DNA from 3 places in the Alteromonas sp. BZK5 genome. Region 1 is predicted to be linked to each of the others. Evidence: predicted binding sites of a transcription regulator. Region 1 holds the regulator's gene; each other region holds the start of a gene.
What was found. Region 1 encodes MetJ, which represses methionine synthesis genes. Its sites were predicted from a motif close to TAGACGTCTAGACGTCTA; they were not measured.
Positions count from the first base shown of each region.

Region 2: a site for MetJ is predicted at 4,511-4,528, ahead of thrA (bifunctional aspartate kinase/homoserine dehydrogenase I). Genes of this name have one in related genera too.
Region 3: a site for MetJ is predicted at 5,434-5,451, ahead of serA (phosphoglycerate dehydrogenase). Genes of this name have one in related genera too.

Region 1 covers NZ_JACSOE010000034.1:1,225-8,716, reverse strand. The annotation lists gene metF (methylenetetrahydrofolate reductase) at 89-976, opposite strand; gene metJ (met regulon transcriptional regulator MetJ) at 1,138-1,470, shown strand; gene BIZ39_RS11420 (malic enzyme-like NAD(P)-binding protein) at 1,634-2,869, opposite strand; gene BIZ39_RS11415 (hypothetical protein) at 3,549-3,866, shown strand; gene rpmE (50S ribosomal protein L31) at 4,073-4,285, opposite strand; gene priA (primosomal protein N') at 4,753-6,942, shown strand; gene BIZ39_RS11400 (cbb3-type cytochrome oxidase assembly protein) at 7,074-7,492, shown strand, end outside.
Region 2 covers NZ_JACSOE010000020.1:14,589-22,080, forward strand. The annotation lists gene BIZ39_RS08025 (S-(hydroxymethyl)glutathione dehydrogenase/class III alcohol dehydrogenase) at 1-690, opposite strand, end outside; gene BIZ39_RS08030 (LysR substrate-binding domain-containing protein) at 881-1,759, shown strand; gene BIZ39_RS08035 (excinuclease ABC subunit UvrA) at 1,841-4,381, shown strand; gene thrA (bifunctional aspartate kinase/homoserine dehydrogenase I) at 4,703-7,168, shown strand; gene thrB (homoserine kinase) at 7,339-7,492, shown strand, end outside.
Region 3 covers NZ_JACSOE010000037.1:20,379-27,870, forward strand. The annotation lists gene BIZ39_RS12030 (SIMPL domain-containing protein) at 1-485, shown strand, start outside; gene BIZ39_RS12035 (DUF1289 domain-containing protein) at 757-1,047, shown strand; gene BIZ39_RS12040 (HDOD domain-containing protein) at 1,088-1,912, shown strand; gene BIZ39_RS12045 (YdiY family protein) at 2,046-2,849, shown strand; gene BIZ39_RS12050 (YdiY family protein) at 3,063-3,821, shown strand; gene serA (phosphoglycerate dehydrogenase) at 3,948-5,177, opposite strand; gene rpiA (ribose-5-phosphate isomerase RpiA) at 5,526-6,182, opposite strand; gene BIZ39_RS12065 (5-formyltetrahydrofolate cyclo-ligase) at 6,273-6,953, opposite strand; gene BIZ39_RS22525 (ATP-binding protein) at 7,208-7,492, opposite strand, start outside.

The DNA.
Region 1 (7,492 bases):
GGCTTTATACAACAAAGGCGCATTGACTGCGCCTTTTGTGGAGTACTTCATTAAACAACGTAAGCACGGTCCTGATTGTCGTTATTTATTAAGCGCCTGAACGCACGCCGAGCATGTGGCAGATGGCGTAGCTCAATTCACTACGGTTCAAAGTATAGAAATGGAAGTGTTTTACCCCTTCTTTAGCGAGTACTTTAACTTGGTCCATAGCAATGTTAGCGCCTATAAGATTACGGGTAGCTTGGTCGTCGGCATCAAGGCCGTCAAACATCTTGTGCAACCATCCCGGCACATGAACATTTGTGAACCCCGCAAATTTCACCAGTGTTTGGTAGTTGGTTACCGGCAAAATACCCGGAACGATATCTAAGTCGACACCCGCTGCGGCTGCACGGTCTCTAAATCGAAGGTACACACTCGTATCGAAAAAGAACTGGGTTATCGCTTCTGTGGCACCTGCTTCTGCTTTGCGCTTAAGGTTTAGTAAATCAAACTGCGCATTTGGTGCTTCAGGGTGCTTCTCTGGATAGGCAGCAACAGAAATATCAAAATCGGCAACGTCTTTTAGCAAGGCAACAAGATCAGAGGCATACATCTCTGTCTTTTCTACTCCTGGCGGTAAATCGCCACGAAGCGCAACAATACGGCGAATGCCTGAATCCCAGTAGTCTTTAGCAATTTGTTTAAGTTCATCTCGGCTAGCATCAACACAGGTCAAGTGAGGAACCGCCGCGACACCGGTTTGCTGCTGAATGCGTTTTACAACGTCGTGGGTTCTGTCACGCTCACCGCTATTCGCGCCGTAGGTTACCGACATGTAGCTTGGCTTTAGTGGCGCGAGACGTTCAACTGACTTCCACAGGGTCTGTTCCATGGCTTCCGTTTTAGGCGGAAAGAATTCAAAAGATACATCAATATCACGCAGTTCCGACAGGGACTGGTTTAATGCATCGATACCTTGTGCGTAAGAAACCATGGCTTTTTCTCTCAAAAATGTATTCTTATAGACGTTTAGACGTCTAAATTAAAGAATATATGTCTAGACGTCAAGAGGTTTACACTGCTCAATTGACCTTTTCGTGAACTTGTTTAGAATTTCTCTTCATAACATAAAAAAGAGTAGACCGAGTTAGTACAATGGCAGAATGGAACGGTAAATATATTCACCCCTACGCAGAGCATGGCAAGAAGAGCGAACAGGTAAAGAAAGTCACTGTCTCTATACCTATTAATGTGCTTAAGGCGCTTACTGATGAGCGTACTCGCCGCCAAATCAATAATCTGCGTCACGCCACTAATTCAGAACTGTTGTGCGAAGCATTTTTGCATGCGTTTACCGGTCAACCATTGCCTAACGATGATGACCTGCGCAAAGACAATCCTAATCGCGTACCGGCTGAAGTAAGACGTATTATGGAAGAAATGGGTATTGATCCAAGCTTCGAAAACGATGTGTCGGAAGACGACTGATATTTGGTATTAAAGAGAAACGGCGCTTTGTTGTAAGTTATTGCTAGTTGATAACCTACAACACGGCGCCGTTTTTTATGTACTTGTATTCTCTAAGCGCACCTTTTAGCAAATAAAGGTTGGGCACTAGCCCCTCCATTTTTTTGCTTTATGCGCCAGAATTTTATTCTTCTGGGCTTTCAGGCACGCGTGCAACGCCAGATTCAATCGCAGCCTTAGATACGGCGGTAGCAATACGCTCGCATAAACGCGGGTCCATAGGTTTAGGAATAATGTACTCCTTACCAAATGTCAGACTAGTACTCTTACTGGCAGCTAGTACTTCTTCTGGTACAGGCTCCTTCGTGATAGCACGAAGGGCTTCTACTGCCGCTACTTTCATTTCATCGTTAATGGCCGTTGCACGAACATCTAGTGCTCCACGGAAAATAAACGGGAAACACAGTACGTTGTTAACCTGGTTAGGGTAGTCCGAGCGTCCGGTAGCCATAATAAGATCTTTACGTACTTCGTGAGCAAGTTCAGGCTTTATCTCAGGGTCTGGGTTAGAACATGCAAATACAATTGGGTTTTCAGCCATCAAGGCCAGTGTTTCTGGTGGTAAAACATCCGGTCCTGACACACCAACAAAAATATCCGCGCCTTCCATTACATCTTCAAGCGTACGCTTGTCAGTATTGTTAGCAAATAGCTTTTTGTGCTCAGTTAAGTCTTCGCGACGAGTATGGATAACGCCTTTTCTGTCTAGCATATAAATACGCTCACGCTGGGCACCACACTTTATAAGCAGTTCCATACAAGCGACCGCTGCTGCACCGGCACCCATACACACAATTTTAGCGCTCTCTATGCTTTTACCCTGAATTTCCAGAGCATTAAGCATGCCCGCTGCAGTAACAATAGCGGTACCGTGCTGATCATCATGAAATACCGGAATTTTACAGCGCTTAATTAGCTCTTGTTCAATCTCAAAGCATTCAGGCGCTTTAATGTCTTCTAAGTTAATGCCGCCAAATGTGTCAGCGATATTCGCTACTGTATTAATGAACTCTTCGGTTGTACGATGCTTCACTTCAATGTCAATGGCATCCAGGCCAGCAAAGCGTTTAAACAGAAGGGCTTTACCTTCCATAACAGGTTTCGATGCCAGTGGGCCTAGGTTACCCAACCCTAAAATCGCGGTTCCGTTACTGATAACGGCAACCAGGTTTCCTTTACCCGTGTACTTATAGGCGTTATCTGCATCTTCAGCAATTTCTCTGACCGGCTCGGCAACGCCTGGGCTGTAGGCAAGAGCAAGGTCATCGACGCTATCTGCTGGCTTAGATAACTCTACGCGGATTTTTCCGGGTGTGGGTTTGGCGTGATAGTCGAGTGCGCGTTGTCTAAAATCTGACATGTAAAAAGGTATCCTTAGATGTAGGGTTCATCGGTGTTTTCGTTCACGCTCTGTAGCTATTTTATTGTCGTTATAGTTATAGGTAGATAAACGTAAGCGCGTTACAACCAAGTAATGACAAAAGTGATTATAAATAGTTGTTAGCACTAGGGCTTGTTGATCTTTGTTTTACAGCAATCATCAATAGGCCCCAAGGTGGCATGTGGAAAAGCAGACTAGGCGTTAACCTTTACTGATTTTGTTCACATACCTTAATGGATACAAGCCTCTGGTTTATGTACCCAAAAGCGCCATAAGTCTTGAAAGCAATGCATTATTCACAGAATTAATGCTCACTATCAAAGTGCCGATCGCAACTCTAACACAGCCAATCACTGTGTACATATCTGATCAGAATTCTCATATACCAATGTAGGTTAGGCATACTAATTAGACCAGTAAAATGGGGCTATAATTACCATTCATGCTATTTATTTTTACTTGTTGTAACATTCTGTAGGTCTATTGTGTGGAGGATGAAAACAAAGCTATCAAAGGGGTCTACGTTCTCATAAATGCATTGGACAGAAACCCAAATCAGGAAAATGGAACGAAGGGATATACCTCGTTAATTCTCCATCTAATATTTCTGATAAAATCCTGTGAAAGCCCACTCAAAATTCGCGCTGAAGGCGAGGATATGACAGAAAGAAAACTAATAACCGTGCTAACCGATGTGTGCGAAAGCGTAAAATCTACCAATAATGGATTTGTTTGGCTAACTCACGTAGGGCATTGGAGAGCGCCGCAAGTGATTGCCGTGTTTAATACTGAGCAGGAGAAGCAGCGGGCGTTAACTAATGGTTGGGATATAGACTTCATAAACCAAGTGAATATTGCTTTGGCGTCAATTAAGTCAGCACCCGTTGGTATTTATTTTGATAGCGAAGAAGAGTGTAAGAAAGTGAGTGGCGGCAATTGGGACAGGCATTTATCTAATGTTAAAAACCTTCACTGAGTTCAGGTTACGCTGAATATTGTAAATTAAGCTAAAAACGTTTTCAGAAAGGCGAGTTGCAGGGCTTGTTAAACTGGCTAGGTACTGGCCTGACGTAGGACAACGGCGGTAAAGCGCTGTTTGGCACACCTTGTTTGTGTGAAGCGTGAATTTTAAGCAATAAAAAAGCGCCATAAAGGCGCTTTTTTTCGAACTCGATATCAGGCTTACTTTTTGCCCAATGCACCGAAACGCTTCTTGAAGCGATCAACACGACCACCAGTGTCAACGTTACGTTGCTTACCAGTGTAGAATGGGTGACATGAAGAACATACGTCTAGGTTGATGTCTTTACCAAGCGTAGAGCGAATGTTCATTACGTTACCACATGAGCAAGTTGCTGTGATTGCTTCGTATTTTGGGTGGATATCTTGTTTCATTGGGTTACCTCACATAATAAGGCCGTATCGCTATACAACCCGAAGTCGCACACCATACGTTACTTAATTCAAATGATAAGTTGTTCAAAGAACAGCCTATCGCAAAAGAGCGGCGCATAATAAAGGATGGCAGGGCCTTGATCAAGCGGTTTTTGGCCAAATGCTAAACAAGAGAGCTAGGCAAGGTAGCCGTATAAAAAGGTAGCCGTATAAAAAGGCCAAACAAAAAACATTCTTTTTATGCTTAACAGTAAAGTATGTTTAAATATTTGTCTTTCAAGGCTCGGTCAGATGCTCAAGTGGCAAAATCATGCGCTAATAGCAAAATGTGTAGCTAGCTGTTAGCAGCGCAAACTGCTGTAACGTATAGGTCTGCAAGAAGCCTCAGTATAATTAGTTTCAACATAAGAAGCTTAGTAAGCGCATTACGCGCTTTAACAATCGTCAAATAAGGTAGAACCTTCGCAATGGCCTTTATCCAAGTTGCCGTGCCAGTGCCACTGCGCCAACTTTTCACGTATACCCACGATAACGCACTAAGTGCGGGTGTAAGAGTAGTTGTGCCTTTCGGTCCGCGCAAACTTGTGGGCGTAGTTGTTGAAACCCTACACAAAACTGAAAGCGACATTGAAAACTCCAACAAGCTAAAAGCCATTGAGTCGGTACTGGACGATAGCCCTATTATAGATGGGGTGTTATTGAAAATGGCCCAATGGCTGTGGCAGTACTATCATCATGCGCCGGGTGAAGTGCTACACGCCATGCTGCCTGTTTTATTGCGCAAAGGCGAGTCAGCAGCGCCAACACCCCAAGACATGTTGATGCTTACCGAAGAAGGTAAGCAAACGACTGCAGACACGTTATCGCGGGCGCCTAAACAACAAGCCTGTTTTACTGCACTGGCCGGTGGTGCCTTATTAGCGTCCCAAGCGCGCAAGCAGTATGGCGCACCTGCGGTCAAAGCACTTGTCGAAAAGTCATTGATAAGCATTGAAGAAGTTGCGCCTGAATTTAAGTCAGGCAGTTGGCTTGCCTCGTTATCGGTGTCTGAAAAGCCAATTCCAGATACTGAGCAATCGGTTGCCATTGCCGCACTTAATCGTCAGCAGGGCAATTTCGCTGTAAGTTTGCTTGAAGGGATTACCGGTAGCGGTAAAACGGAAGTGTATCTTCAAGCTATCGAACCCTTGCTGCGTGAAGGGAAGCAAGTGCTTATACTTGTGCCAGAAATTGGGCTGACGCCGCAAACGGTGTCACGCTTTGAAAAGCGCTTTGGTATTGCAGTGGGCGTTTTACACTCTCAGCTTTCTGATAAAGAACGGTTACATGTATGGCAGCGAGCAAAAGCAGGTGAACTCGGGATAATCATCGGTACTCGCTCGGCTATTTTCACCCCGCTGCACAACCCCGGCATGCTGATTGTGGATGAAGAGCACGACGAGTCTTTTAAACAACAAGATGGACTTCGCTACCACGCCCGTGACTTGGCAGCTATGCGGGCTAAGCAGCACAATATTCCTCTTTTATTAGGCAGCGCCACGCCCGCACTCGAAACACTTAATAATGCGCTAAGCGGTCGCTATGCCCATTTGCAGTTAACTAAGCGAGCGGGAGGGGCGAAAAGCACGCATCAGCATGTGTTGGACGCGCGTGACCAACCCATTCACTACGGTATTTCGCAAGGCTTGCTAACGATAATGCGCCAGCATATCAACGCGGGAAATCAGGTATTGGTGTTTGTGAATCGCAGAGGCTATGCGCCAGCGCTGCTTTGCCATCACTGCGGCGAAACCGTCATGTGTAAGCGTTGTGACCGCCCTTATACTGTGCATAAAGCGCAGAACCGTTTACAGTGTCATCACTGCGGCGGCATGCGCTCAATGCCATCAAACTGCGAAGCGTGCCATCACAATGAATTAGTTACGGCGGGTACGGGCACCGAGCAAGTCGAGCAAGGGCTTGCAAGTTTATTTCCCGGTGTTAAGCAGGTACGAATAGACAGCGATACCGTGCGGGGCAAAGACAAACTGCATCAGACGCTAGATGCAATAAACCGCCAAGAGTACCAGCTGCTGGTAGGTACCCAAATACTATCAAAAGGTCACCATTTTCCGCATGTAACCTTAGTGGCGGTGCTAGATTGTGATGGTGCACTTTTTAGTGCCGATTTTAGAGCACCAGAAAAGCTCGCTCAGCTTGTAACTCAGCTTGCTGGAAGAGCAGGGCGCGCCAGTAAACCTGGTGAGATGTGGCTGCAAACTCACAACCCCCATCACCCTTTGCTACAAGATTTAGTGCACAATGGCTATGGGCATTTCGCCAGACACGCTTTAATGGAGCGAAAAGCGGCAGGGCTTCCCCCATTTATTAGCCAGTTTGTCATTCGCGCAGAAGCGACCGACAGCAGTTTGGCCTACCGCTTTTTACAAGACAGTAAGCAAGTATTTCTCCAGCAGCATGCCATTGAGCTAAATGGCCCGTTTCCTTGTTTGATTGAAAAGCGGCAAGGCAGGTTTCGGTTTATGCTGGTATGCAGCCATGAAAAGCGTGCGCCGCTTCACAATGCGCTGCGTTTGGCGCTGCCATTTTTACAGGCGTTGCCACAGGCAATGAAGGTAAGGTGGTCGATAGATATTGATCCTACCGATTTCAGTTAGCTTGTTGGGTTGCAATACGTTAAAATTTCTGCAGGATTGAAGTGCAGGAAAGCTGCTGCTTCATAAAGATTTGGTATATGACGTTTTCTTACGCATACAAACAACGATAACAAGTAGGAATATTGCCGACTATGGCTCAACGCGATTATGTCTCTCGTGGACGCTCTCCTCAAAAAAAGAAGCCTGCTGGTAAAGGTAGAAAACCGGCCAGAAGCGCGCAATCAAATGCGCAATCTAACGCCCCGGTTTCTGGAAAACTTCCTATTGTGCGCCTTGTTGGCGTATTCGCATTGGTGATTGGCTTTGGTGCATTTTTGTGGTCAATAAAAGACAATGTAGAAGACGACGTGGATACACAAGCTTCACGACCTGTGGCTCCTACAGAAGAGACGTTACCTGAGCTTCCTGAAGAAGAATGGGAGTACATTAAGACCCTTCCAGGATATGAAGTAGAAGTTGAGGTCAAAGAGCAAGAAAAATCTGACAAACGCTATTTAATGCAGTGCGCCTCGTTTAGAACCCGCGCGCAGGCTGAAGAGATGAAAGCCAA
Region 2 (7,492 bases), on a different contig from region 1:
ACATATGATGCGACCTGCGCCTGCCATACGTGCACCAATGATGGCTGACAGACCGATGCCGCCTAGACCAAAAATAGCAACCGTATCGCCTTCTTGTACTTTAGCTGTTTTAAGTACAGCACCCATACCCGTAGTTACACCACAACCAAGTAGGCAGACTTCGTCTAGCGGCGCACTTTTGTTTACTTTCGCCAGCGATATTTCAGGAAGTACTGTGTACTCAGAAAACGTCGAGCAGCCCATGTAATGATAAATTGGCTCGCCATTTTTAGAGAAGCGGCTTGTGCCATCTGGCATTAAGCCTTTACCTTGTGTTTCGCGCACCGCTTGGCAAAGGTTAGTTTTTCCTGATTTACAGAACTTACATTCGCCACATTCTGCGGTGTAAAGAGGAATAACGTGATCGCCAACTTCTACACTAGTCACACCTTCGCCCACCATTTCAACAATACCGCCACCTTCGTGACCTAATATTGAAGGGAATACGCCTTCAGGATCATCACCGGACAGCGTAAATGCGTCAGTGTGACATACGCCAGTTGCAACGATGCGTACGAGTACCTCGCCTTTCTTAGGAAGCTCTACGTCAACTTCTTCCATCTTTAACGGCTCACCCGGGCCCCAAGCCACCGCAGCTTTTGACTTGATATGAGTTTGACCTTCTTGCAATGAATCTTTAAACGATGTCATGTGATGACTCCTTAATCATAAATATACGATGATGTTTTATAGGCCAAAGTATAGGAGACGGATTACTAATGATAAATATAGTTTTAGTAAATCACTATTTCATATTTGTAATAATAAATTTTGCCAAATAGAATGTACTTAAAATAAACCAGCGCTGTGTTGAACAACGCTAAACCAACGAGTGGCGATAATGAAATATCTAGAAGGTATAGCCGAGTTTTGTGCCGTAGCTGACGTTGGTAATTTTACCGGGGCTGCAAATAAGCTAGATACGTCAGTGGCGCAGATAAGCCGTAAAGTCGCATCAATTGAAAAGCAGTTAGGCGTTAAATTATTACAGCGTACAACGCGCAGCGCATCGCTCACTGAAGCGGGCACGCAGTATTTTCAGCAGGCAATGCCTGCGTTAAAGGCGCTCGAAGATGCCCATCTAGCGGTGAGCGCACTGCAGGCATCGCCGCAAGGGCTAATTAAACTTACTGCTCCCGTAGCGTTTGGCGAAGCCTTTATCGCGCCTTTGCTCAATACCTTCATGCAAAAGTATTCGGGCATTAGTGTGCAATGCACGTTCTCAAACGAAAAGCTCGATATTGTCGAACAGGGCCTCGACCTAGCCATCCGCATTGGCAAACTGGAAGACTCGACGCTGGTTGCCAAAAAGCTGTCTACACGTCATTTGTTCGTATGCGGCAGTAAGGGTTATTTCAAAGAACAAGGACAGCCTAAAAGTATTGATGAGTTAAAAGAGCACTCGCTGCTGGTAGGGTCACAACCCTATTGGCGCTTGCTTATCAACAATAAAATTCAATCTATTCCTGTGCAGGGAAGAGTACGGTATAACAGCGGGAATGCTCTATGCAGCGCTGCGATTGCTGGTTTAGGTATTGCACAACTACCCGGGTTTTACGTGCGTAAAGCACTAGCCTCAGGTCAACTAATAGAGCTGTTTCCCGAGTACAAAGACAAGCAAGAGGCTATTTGGGCTGTATTTCCTTCAAACAGAAATGTTGCACCTAAAATTAGGTTACTGGTAGATTTTTTAGCTCAACATCTCATCTCAGACAGCTGATGTGCTTGTTTAAAAATAGTGATCGAAATACAGCGCTTGTATCTAAATATTCTTTAATAAACGTGATATGCAGGTGATGAAGTGCGCAAAGATGAGGGAAAAATTCACGTACGCGGCGCCCGTGTACACAACTTAAAAAATATCAGTATCGATATACCGCGAAATGAAGTGGTGGTGTTTACCGGTGTATCAGGCTCAGGAAAATCTTCTTTGGCTTTCGGCACGCTTTACGCAGAAGCTCAGCACCGCTATTTAGATTCGATATCACCTTATGCAAGGCGATTAATTGAGCAGGTGGAGAAACCTGACGTAGACGCGATTGATGGCTTACCGCCTGCTGTGGGCCTACACCAGCGCCGCGGCGCACCTTCAGTTCGTTCTTCCGTTGGCAGTATCACCACGCTATCTAATAGTCTGCGAATGCTTTATTCCCGGGCCGGGGATTATCCCAAAGGGCAGAGCATTGTCTACGCAGACGGGTTTTCTCCTAATACACCTGAAGGTGCATGTGAAAACTGTGACGGTATTGGAAAAGTTTTTGACACACAAGCTCATCGCCTTGTACCCGACGACAGCCTCACCATACGTGAGGGCGCTGTGGCAGCTTGGCCTGGTGCGTGGCAGGGCAAAAACCTAGTAAGGGTACTATTATCGCTAGATATCGATGTTGATATTCCATGGCGTGAACTGCCTCAAAAAACGCGTGACTGGATCTTATTTACCGACGAAATGCCTCAGTTACCTGTATACCGAAACTATAACCTAGCGCAAACTCGTAAAGCACAACAAGAGGGCGAGCCTGCCAGCTACAATGGCAAGTTTATCAGCGCGCGACGTCATGTGCTCGACACCTTTAAAACATCTCAAAAAGAGAAAATGAAGCAGCGAATTGCTCCCTTTATATCTGTTGAAGCATGTCCGGTTTGCCGTGGAAAAAAGCTTAAGCAAAATGCGCTGGCAGTGAAAGTTGATGGCTTAGATATTATTGAGTTTTCAAGGCTGCCACTACAGCAAGTTCACGAAAAGCTTCAGGCGTTAAGAAAGTCAGTCAACGGCGATACTTCGGAGCGTGGCCAGGTGATACGCAATATTACGGGCGACATTATTGAAAGAGTGAAGCCCATAATAGCGCTTGGGCTTCATTACCTTTCGTTAGATAGAAGTACAACAAGTATCTCAGTCGGCGAACTACAGCGACTACGCTTGGCGACCCAGCTTAAATCGAACTTATTTGGCGTTGTCTTTGTTATGGATGAACCTTCATCCGGTCTTCACCCTCGCGACGTAGAAGGTCTTATTCGCGCGCTTCACAATATTACCGAAACGGGAAATTCCCTGCTCGTTGTCGAGCACAACCCTTACGTTATTAAAGGCGCTAACTGGGTTGTAGATGTAGGACCGAGAGCGGGAGTGAACGGAGGTGAGCTTGTCTATAGTGGGCCGGTTAAAGAACTGGCAAACACAAAAAACTCTTTAACGGCAGACTATGTCTTTAACAATAAAGCTCTAAGCCAGCGTATCAAGTATAAATCGTCAGGGGTATTGCGTTTAAAAGACGTGTCTAGAAATGATGTCAGCCATGTTGATATTGATATTCCACTAGGTGTGATGACATGTGTCACTGGCGTTTCCGGCTCTGGAAAGTCGAGTTTAATTAGCCAAGCATTAGTTGAGTTAGTCAAAGATGGATTAAACTCTGCTGAGAAAGAAGGGATGCGAGCGAAGGAAGCGAGAGAAACGAAAGAACTGCTTACTGACGCCAATTCGCTTCTTGCTCAAGACACTTTTTCACATAAAAGTGAACCGCAGCAAGGCCGCATTGAAAGCGGACTCGAAGAGTTAAGTCGTATAGTTGTGGTAGATCAGTCCCCCATCGGCAGGACACCCCGTTCAACTTTGGCAACCTATACCGGCATATTTGACCAAATCAGAAGTTTATTTGCTTCAACCGAAGAAGCAAAATCCCGTGGTTACGATGCGGGCCATTTTTCGTTTAACGTTGTAAAAGGGCGGTGCCCACATTGTGAAGGCTTGGGTGTGGTATCGGTAGAACTACTGTTTATGCCGAGTGTTTATTCCCCCTGTACCGTTTGTAACGGTCAGCGTTTTAACGATAACGTACTGGAAGTTGGTTACAACGAACATTCTATCGCTGATGTATTATCGCTTACGGTTGAAGAAGCACTATCTGTATTTAGTGGTAATCAAGTTATTACGCGGGGACTTAAAACGCTAATGAACGTAGGGCTTGGCTATTTAACCCTTGGACAAAGTGCCACTGAATTATCAGGCGGCGAGGCGCAGCGCATTAAATTAGCGTCAGAACTTAAACGTGCTCAAAATGCTAATACCCTATACGTGCTTGATGAACCTACAACAGGTTTACATCTTTCAGACACTGCATTACTTATGCAGCATTTAAGCACGTTAGTTGAAGCAGGGAATACGGTGGTGATGGTTGAGCACAATATGCAAGTGGCTGGGGCTTGCGACCACATTATTGATATGGGGCCAGGCGCTGGTGATGAGGGAGGAAAAATAGTTGCTGAAGGCAGACCAGAAGAGGTTGCCAAAGTTCAGCAAAGTGCAACAGCCCCATTTTTGAAGGCGAGTTTGGCTTAAAGAAAGGTTTTGATTGTGTAAGCCAGCAAAGAAACTGCTTGAACTCGTATTTGTACCTTAAAAAGAAATAATAATTAAAGAGTGTTGCATTTTTTGCAACACAGTGTAGTGAAAACTGCGGTTGACATATAGACGTCTATACGGCAAATTGCTTGTATGAAAAAGATTCTACTTACTCGCACCACCATTATGTTAATTACCACCTTAAAAAGGGCGGTCGCTGACTAGTGCAAGTAAGCAAAAGACAACGAAAGCCCGCCTAACACAGAGCGGGCTTTTTTTTACACACGTTTTAGCATGCGTAACCTTAAGGAGCAGCATATGAAAGTCTTAAAGTTTGGGGGTTCTTCTTTAGCCGATGCACCGCGATACATGCGCGTTATGGAGATTAGCACGGCAACCCACCAAACCGACGGTGCTGCGGTTGTACTCTCTGCCCCAAAGGGGGTAACGAACGCGCTTTCACTGCTATGTGAACAAGCAGCCGCGAATGAAGATTTCCAGCCGTTATTCAATAAGTTGAACGACACGGTTACCGGCATCGCCAACAACCTAAACGAAGAACTCGACGGGTTTGCACATGCAAGCGTGGTAGAATTCATTAATAGTCACCTTTCAGTATTAAAACAGCACCTTGAAGGTATTAAGCTGCTTGGTGTTGCACCTGATAATGTCGCTGCCGGTATTCTAAGTATTGGTGAGTACATCTCGGTGACGCTTTTTAGCGCTATGCTATCTGCTAAAGGTATCGCTAATCGCGTTATCGACCCGGTTAAGTATGTGCTGGCCGAAGGCGATTACCTAGACAGCATTGCCGATGTGTCGCTTAGTAAAGCGCGCTTTTCAGATGTGCCTACGGATGGCAGTGAATTTCTTGTCATGCCGGGGTTTGTTGCTGCTAACGAAGCGGGCGAGAAAGTCACGCTTGGGCGTAACGGCTCTGACTATTCAGCGGCCATTTTAGCGGCGTGTATAGATGCAAATTGCTGTGAAATTTGGACAGACGTAGACGGTGTTTATAACGCTGACCCGAATCAAGTTGAAGGGGCAGTGCTGTTAGACAAGCTTACCTATCAAGAAGCGATGGAGCTGTCTTATTTCGGTGCCAAGGTACTTCATCCGAAAACTATCGGTCCTATTGCCCAACACCACATCCCTTGTTTGATCAGAAACACACTAAACCCAGCTGCGCCAGGTACGCTAATCAGCAATGAAAAAAGCGAAGTGTGGACGTCAGTTAAAGGTATTTCACAGCTTGATAATGTCACCATGTTTAACGTTGCAGGCCCTGGCCTTAAAGGCATGGTGGGTATGGCAAGCCGTGTGTTTGAGGTGATGTCGAATGCCAATATTTCAATAAGCCTTATTACCCAGTCTTCTTCAGAATACTCAATCAGTTTCTGTATCCAAAGCAAAGACGCCAGCCGAGCGTTAACGCTTCTAGAAGATGCGTTCGCGCTAGAGCTTCAAAATCAATTGCTAGACCCCATTGAAGTGCGTCATGACCTAGCCATTGTCACTTTGGTGGGTGACGGTATGCGTCAAACCAAAGGCTTGGCAGCGCGTTTCTTTAACTCGCTTGCCCAAGCGCGGGTGAACAACGTTGCTATTGCTCAGGGCTCTTCAGAACGCTCTATTTCAACGGTAATTGAAAGCAAGCGTGCTAAGAAAGCGGTAAAGGTTATTCACCAGAATTTTTTCTCTGACCGCCATACCATTGACGTATTCCTAGTAGGGTGTGGCAATGTGGGAACCGAACTGCTAGGTCAAATTGAAAAACAACAGCCTGCGTTGTTAAAACGCAATGTTCAACTGCGTGTTTACGGCATTGCGAACAGCCGGAAACTGCTGTTAAACAGCCAAGGTATTGATTTAAGCGGTGACTGGAAAGCGGCACTTGAATCGGCAAGCGAAGGATTAAGCGTTGAACGCCTGCATCAGTTTGCCAACGACAATAGTCTGGTGAACCCGGTGATTGTTGACTGTACTAGTCACGAAGCGATTGCACAGCAATATGTAGACATGATGGAAAGCGGTTTTCACGTGGTAACGCCAAATAAAAAGGCGAACACGAGCGCAATGTCTTACTACCGTAAGCTTCGCAAGACCGCGCTATCGACAAATCGTCAGTACCTTTACGAAACCACTGTCGGCGCAGGGCTACCGGTTATTGATAACTTGCAAAAGCTATTCAGCGCCGGCGACACCTTACACCGCTTTGAAGGAATTCTATCGGGCAGTTTGTCTTATGTATTTGGCAAACTTGAAGAGGGCATGAGCCTGTCGCAAGCGACACAAACAGCCAAAGACAACGGTTTCACAGAGCCTGATCCGCGCGATGACTTAAGCGGCATGGACGTAGCGCGCAAGCTGCTTATCATGGCTCGTGAAGCTGATTTAGCGTTAGAACTATCTGACATTGAAATTGAGTCTGTACTGCCAAAAGGTTTTGCCGAAGATTGTTCAATTGACGAGTTTATGCAGCAGCTGCCAGAGTTAGATGCGTCGTTTGGTGAAAAGGTTGAAGCGGCTAAAGCAGAAGGTAAAGTACTTCGTTATATCGGCAGCATTGAAGACGGAAAATGCAGAGTAAGTATTCAGGCTGTACCGGCAAGTAACCCGCTTTCGCAGGTAAAAGACGGTGAAAACGCGCTGGCGATTAACAGTGACTACTATAGCCCAATCCCTTATGTAATTAGAGGATATGGAGCAGGTGGTACGGTCACAGCAGCTGGGGTGTTTGCTGACATTCTGCGTACTATGCCGTGGAAGCAAATGGCGCACTAAGGGCTAAATAACGCTTAGTTTGCTTAGCGTAGATAGGCGGCTAAAGCAAAATATTCGAAGGTGTGACTTAGGCCAGTAATGTTGTGGCATCGATTAAAAGCGCTAATTTATTGAGCTAATTTGAAGCGCTAATATAAAGAGCACGCCACAAGCGAAGTAAGAGTAATAATATGAAAGCATTCACGGCCTTCGCGCCGGCATCAATTGGAAATGTGAGCTTAGGCTTTGACGTACTGGGCGCAGCGCTTGCGCCCGTTGATGGCACTAAGCTAGGTGATGAAGTTGAAATAAAGGCGGCTGAGTCATTTTCATTAGAAACGGTGG
Region 3 (7,492 bases), on a different contig from region 1:
ATAGCCTTCAGGTGGCTAGCTTTTTAGAAGAGAAGGGCATTTCAGCAGAAAGCATTACTATTGGAAAGCCTGAAATAAATGACAAATTGGCGCAACAATACGGAAGTAGTGAAAAAGCGCCATTTCGCTACAGTGCCATTCAAACCGTTACTGTCTTTTCAAATGATGTTGAAAAGGTGCGAGCGCTTATGCAGCAAATTGGGGAGTTAATTAAAACTGGTATTGTATTATCAGACCAAAGCTACCGCGCTCAGCCCGACTATGTATTTACCCGCTTAAACGAAGTAAAGCCGGAAATGATTGAAGAAGCTACGCTCAATGCGAGAGAGGTTGCGGAAAAATTTGCCAAAGATTCAAAAAGTACGTTGGGCAAAATTAAGCGCGCTAACCAAGGGCAGTTCAGTATTTCTAGTCGCGACAGTCATCATCCACATATAAAGAAAGTGCGCGTGGTTTCTACTATCGAATACACACTTATCGACTAGCGCATCAGGCTTTCGAACATGGTGTAGCAGTCAACAGGCCGTATTTCGTGCTATGCTTTGTCATATCGAAAAGGCCTGCGAGTCGAATTGCTTAGTTTTAAAGCAGCGTGGCTTAGATGATTGGAATGCCTTACTGCTAATGTCTAGTGGCTAGATGTTGGAGTATGCGTTTTAATTTATATTGATAAAGCTAAAGCGTGGCCACTGTTGCTTGCTTGAAAATGCAGCCTAAGTGGTATTCGTTTCACCTTTTGAAGGTTATGCCACTGACATGACGGAACAAAAATCACAATCCCAACAGCTGGAGTTTTTTGAAATTCCAAGCCCATGCATTGGTGTGTGTGAGTCAGGTCCAAGGGGTTTCTGTAAAGGGTGCTATCGAAGTCGCGACGAGCGCCTGTACTGGCTTAAGGTTGATGATGCAACTAAACGTAAAATAATCAGCGCCTGTGCTCGGCGCAAAAAAGCGGTGCTGACGCGCGCTCGCAAGCAACAGCAAAAAGAGCTGGGGGAATCAATTGGGCAGTTCACGCTGTTTGATGATCCGCCAAGTTCAGAATAAGCGGCCTTGAGTTTGTAAAAAGTAGACTGAGAGTTTCTAGATGTCGTTAGATAAGTATGTTTCGTATGCCGCGAAATCATTTACGTTACCGGATATATGCGTGCGCCTGCGTTCAACATTAGACGATCCCCGTTCCAGCGCCGAGGATATTGGCGAGCTTATAAGAGCTGATCCCTCTCTTACCGCGAAGGTACTAAGGCTGGCGAATAGCTCGCTGTTTCGGTTTCCTTCTCAAGTAGAATCTGTTGCCAAAGCAATCAGTGTGATTGGAGGCGAAGCCCTGTATAACTTGGTAATTGCAGAAACTGCCAGCACAGCATTTAAACGCTTTGATACTAAGTTAATAAATTTAGACAAACATTGGTATGCATCAGTGTATTGCGGCATGGTGGCCAAAAGTCTTGCGATGAGACTTAACGTGCGCGGAGCAGAACGCTTCTTTGTAATGGGTATATTGCAAAACTTAAGTGAGCTGGTCGTGGCCAAGAAAGAAACTAAACGCTATCAGTCATACCTGAATGCTGAGACGAACGGGTTACCGCACGTTAATCAGTTGGAGCATTTCGGTTTTACGTTTGCTCATTGCAGCGGTATCATACTAGAAAATTGGCACTTACCTATTGGGTTGTACTATCCGGTAACGTTCATGAATGATGAAGCTAAACATAAATCTGATGTAGATATCTGCGTCCTGTGTTTAGCAAATCGAATTACGGTAAGTCAGTTAAATAAAGAAAGTTACGCTGACATTGAACTTTTTACCCCTGAGATAGCCAATACAGTAAGTCTCAACATGGAAGTGATAAGCAATTCAATTGAATACGCCGAACAAGAAACGGCAAAAACTGTGTCGCTTATTCACTGAGCTTTCGGTGCAACAACTTCGTTACTTTACTGATAATTAGCAAAATGTAGTAAAGCTCATCCAGAGGATTGGTATAACAAGCGTCGTACTAAGACGTAATCTAAAAACTATAAAGCTCAACGTAAATCAGATTATGTTCAAAAAAATCTTCCGGCCAAGCATTGTTGTTGGCATTGTTTGTTGCTGCGTGTGTGTGCACGCAAGTGCGAGGGATCTTATACAAACCCTCTATCACGCAGACTTCACGCCCGACACCGATGACGAAATTCCTCGTTTTACGCTAGACGGTGAACTAGGTGTACTTGTAAACACCGGAAACACCTCAGCTGCTAGTGTGAAAGCCGCGGTCAATGCGGACCATGAAACAGAAAATTGGAGCAGTATCTACTTCGCAGAGTTGCTCTATAAAGAAAGCGGTACGCCAACAACAGAGCGGGACATCAGCGCCCAGCGCTTTTTCACTAGCGCGCAGTTCGACTATAAACTAATGACGCCTGGTCGCCGTCTTTTTATGTACGGTGATTACGAAGACGATCAATTTACCGGTTACGATCACCGTGCTTCGCTGGCAGCGGGCTGGTCTCAGCGCCTCTGGCGCAGTGAAGACAGTGAGTTTCGCTATAGCATTGGTCCTGGCTACAGTTTTATTGAAGCTGAAGAAGATAATGAAAGCGTAGTCAACGATGGCATCATTGTAAGAGCGTCCGCCGAATACAAATACCACTGGAGCTCAGGTGCCAAGTTAAGGCAGTTTGTTAGCACTGAGGCGGGTGAAGAAAATATGAAATCGCGCTCAGAAACTTCGCTTTCAGCCAACGTATTCGGTTCACTGGCGATGAAGTTATCCTTCATACTAAACCATGAAACAGACACCGCCGAAGATGTCGCAGCCTTAAGCACAGAGACCTCCGTGGCGCTGGTCTATCAGTTTTTTTAGTCAATTAGTGTAAATTAACGGGTTATCTTTGGCATTTTACCGTGTTCGCATTGACTGAGAGCTTTGAAAATGTACACTGCGCACCGTTGTTTGCAGTGCTTGCCGCCTCGCGGCACTGTCTAGCAGATCTCTTTAAAAACTCGTGTTGTACCGCCTTGCAGTTCAAAAGGTATCGAGTACAACGAATGGACCGATAATCAATAGGATTGTTCAATGAAAAAGCAAGTGCTTGCATCTTTAGTTGCAATTTCTCTTTCTCCAGCCGCTTTCGCTCAAGACGATGAAGTTAAGCCTTTTACAATGGAAGGCGAACTAGGTTTTATTTCGACTTCAGGTAACACTGAAACCACGTCAATCAGTGCGGGTATACAGGCTCACCAAGAGCTTGAAAAATGGAGTAACGACTACGTTTTAAAAGGTCTGTACAAACAGGAAACTGTTCAACAAGAAAATGATGCAGGCGAGCAAGAAGATATCGAGTTTACTTCTGCACAGAAGTTCTTTGGTTCAGCCCAGGGTAACTACAAACTAGAAAATCCTGATAACCGTTTATTCGGCTTCGCTTCATATGAAGACGACCGCTTTAGTAACTTTAATTACCAATCAACTATTGCGGCGGGTTGGAACCAAAAAGTACTTGAGAACAAGCGCCACACCCTTGAATATTCAATTGGCCCTGGTTACTCATTCATCGAAACTCAGGATGGCGAAGATCTTGACAGCGTAATCGTTCGTGCGTCATCAGCTTATTCTTGGAAAATTTCAGATACGGCTAAATTTACGCAAACAGTAAGTACCGAAGTGGGTTCTGACAACACGAAATCTCGTGCTGAGTCTGCACTTACAGCTACAATCAGCGGTAACCTTTCAATGCGTCTTTCTTTCAAACTTGATCACAACACCAATGTTGACGACGACGTTGAAAAACTAGACACAGAAACTGCAGTTAGCTTAGTTTACAACTTCTTCTAAGCCTACCTTATATGCTCAGCGCACAGAAGTAGGGCTGAGCACTTCAACGCATTGAAGTAAAATCACAGGCATAAAAAAACGCTGCACATTGTGCAGCGTTTTTATTTAGTCTTAAAACAACTCTTCTTAGTGAAGAATACGTGTCTTAATTGTGCCGTCAATTTGCTGAAGCTCCGCAAGTGCTTCATAACCACGGTCTTCTTTAACATCAACTACTACATAACCAATTTCTGCGTTAGTTTGTAGGTACTGGGCTTCGATGTTGATGCCTTTTTCTGCAAACGCTTGGTTAATCTGAGTAAGAATACCTGGCTGGTTTTTGTGTACGTGAAGTAGGCGTGAACGACCAGTATGTTCTGGCAGTGACACTTCAGGGAAGTTAACGGCTGACAGCGTTGAACCGTTGTCGCTGTACTTCGCGAGTTTACCCGCCACTTCAATACCAATATTTTCTTGCGCTTCTTGCGTGCTGCCGCCCACATGCGGGGTCAGAATGACATTATCGAACGCGCGAAGCGGCGACTCGAATTCTTCAGTATTAGATTTAGGCTCAACCGGGAATACATCAATAGCAGCGCCGTTTAGTTGGCCGCTTTCCAATGCCTTCGCAAGCGCATCGATATCTACCACAGTACCGCGAGACGCGTTAATCAAAATGCTGCCTTTCTTCATTTGAGACAGTTCTTTTTCACCAATCATATCTTGAGTTTGTGGTGTTTCAGGAACGTGAAGTGAAACAACGTCAGAGGTATTAAGCAGCTTTTCAAGCGATTTTACTTGGGCAGAATTACCTAGCACAAGCTTGTCTTCGATATCGAAAAACTGAACGCGCATACCTAGGTGTTCAGCAAGAATACTCAGCTGTGTGCCTATATGACCATAACCAATGATACCAAGTGTCTTACCACGGGCTTCATATGAGCCGACTGCCGTTTTTTCCCACTCACCGCGGTGAGCCTTGGCATTTTTACTCGGCACCTGGCGAAGTAAAAGGATAATTTGGCCAAGTACAAGTTCTGCAACCGAACGAGTGTTAGAAAATGGCGCGTTAAACACGGGAATGCCGCGGCGTTGGGTGGCTTCAAGATCAACTTGGTTGGTGCCAATACAGAAACAACCGATAGCCACAAGCTTTTGTGCTGCTTCAACTACCTTCTCTGTAATTTGAGTGCGCGAGCGAATACCAACAAAGTGGGCGTCTTTAATTTTCTCAATTAACTCGTCTTCAGGAAGAGAGGTCTTGAGAAATTCAATGTTGCTATACCCATTGCTTTTTAGTGTCTCCAAAGCACTTTGGTGAACACCTTCCAACAACAAAATTCGGATCTTATCCTTCTCTAATGAAACTTTGCTCATGAACTCGCTATCTCTCACTGATGTAATTTTGGTTTGCTTGCACCGCCAATCCAAGACTCTCAGAAACCTGCCAGTATTAAACACAAAGCTGTGTGTAACCTGGGCTACAACGACATCGCTTTGCAGCTCTGAAAGCCTTGCTTGGGCGTTATTGCTACCAAGCTTTTATAATCACGTTGATTGCTTTCGTTGTTAAGGAATTGGCCTTAACTAACGTAAAAGTTGAGACGCTTAGTGAACTTCTTTTAAGGACATCTAGACGTCTAAACGGAAACTAACAGAAAACGCGTTAAGTTGAAAGTAGTATTTTGTATAGCTTTTCACCGCACTATACGTCTTACTCAGTTATCACTTAAAGGTTTCAACACCACTATCTGTAGCACTTAGCACTATGTCCGCGCCTCGTAGTGCGAAAATGCCGTTCGTTACCACGCCAGGAATGTTATTTATTTTTTGTTCTAGCTCACGAGGATTCAGAATCTCAAGGTTGTGAACATCTAAAATAACGTTGCCGTTATCGGTGACAACACCTTGTCTATATTCAGGATCGCCACCAAGCTTTACTAGCTCTCGTGCTACGAAAGAGCGAGCCATGGGAATAACTTCAACAGGAAGGGGGAACGAGCCCAACACAGGAACGCGCTTGCTTTCATCAACAATACACACAAACGTGGTCGCCGCACCGGCTACAATTTTCTCGCGAGTGAGTGCTGCGCCTCCGCCTTTAATCATATGCTTGTGTTCGGTCACTTCATCGGCACCGTCGATATAAACCGATAGATTGCTGACTTCGTTTAACTCGAATACCTCAATGCCTAAGGCTTTTAAACGCTCGGTAGAGGCTTCTGAACTTGATACTGCACCTTCAATTTTGTGTTTAATTTTACCGAGTTCTTCAATAAAGAAATTTACGGTAGAACCTGTACCCACACCGACAATGCTGTCTGCTTCAACATATTCGATGGCTGCTTTGGCTACGGCTTGTTTTTTTGCGTTCTGATCCATGGTCATTCTCCGACTTATTGTGTTCGCAAGTGTAACTTATAAGCGCACGTGAACCCACAAGTTCGTATGTTCAATTTGTTATAATGACTATCACGGTTTAGTGAATTGCAGTGTGCGCGAGGGCGTCACGATGGCATCAAGGGGGACATCCCATGGTGCAACGGGCAGAGCATCTACTTCTTGAATGTCGTGGGCAATACCCACTAACTTGGGCGCTTTACTACCCGAAAATGAATGTGAATCTGGCGCGCGTTGGGTAAAACTCAAAGTTCGGTCGTAGTAGCCGCCCCCCATACCCAGGCGATTGCCGTTTACATCAAACCCTACAAGCGGCATAAGAATAACGTCGCATTGCCTAACAGGAACGACGTTTTCACACGACAATACTGGCTCTTCAATGTTGTACTTATTCTTCACCAATTGAGAGTGCTGGGTATAAGACAAAAATAACAAATGTCCTTTACATACGGGGTGTAATACAGGTAGAGCGAATTTTTTATCATGTGAAGACTGCCAAATAGACTCGATAAAATAGGTTAAATTGACCTCGCCATCGTTAACCAAATATCCGGCTATGGTCGTGCTGTTATCAAGAAAGGGCAGTGTACGTAGTCGTGAAGCAATGCGCTTAGCGGCGTCCGTATGTTGCTGGTTAGTTAACCCTCGGCGTGCCTCGCGAAGCTTTTTTCTAAGCTGAGCGCGGGCCTGTATGTCTTCTATAGAAACGCTTGTTTGTATGGATTGCGACGGCGCAATCTGCGTTGGTTTCATTGCTAAAACTGGTGCTGAAACCGTTTCCGTTGAATTAACCTTGTTAGACGTCAACGATCTAGAAGTACCGCTTCCTGAAGATGAGGGGGACATGGTAGAGGAGTTCTCCTGTCTTACAATTGAGTTAGCTTATACTACCACGGCTGTTAAAAAGGTTTGTTGAGCCAGATAAAGATGACTCAGGTAAAATCACTTTGGTAAAACTACTTAGACAAAACTATTTAGATAAGGCTACTTAAATAAAACAAATAGAATCATTGGTCTGGATGCCCTAAATAGTGATTGAGCACACGCACCAATTCACTACTATCTATGGGTTTAGTGAGTACGTCATCAAGACCTTGTTCTCGCAAATATTCAGGCTGGGTAATGACATCGGCCGTCAATGCAACAATAGGCAAGTTTGGCTTAAACCCCTTTATTTTTACTGTTGCTTCATCGCCTTGAATACCTGGCAAATTAAGATCCATAAGAACTAAGTCGACGCGATTAGACTTGGCGTATTCAACGCCTTCCTCGCCAGTGCTTACCACAGAAAG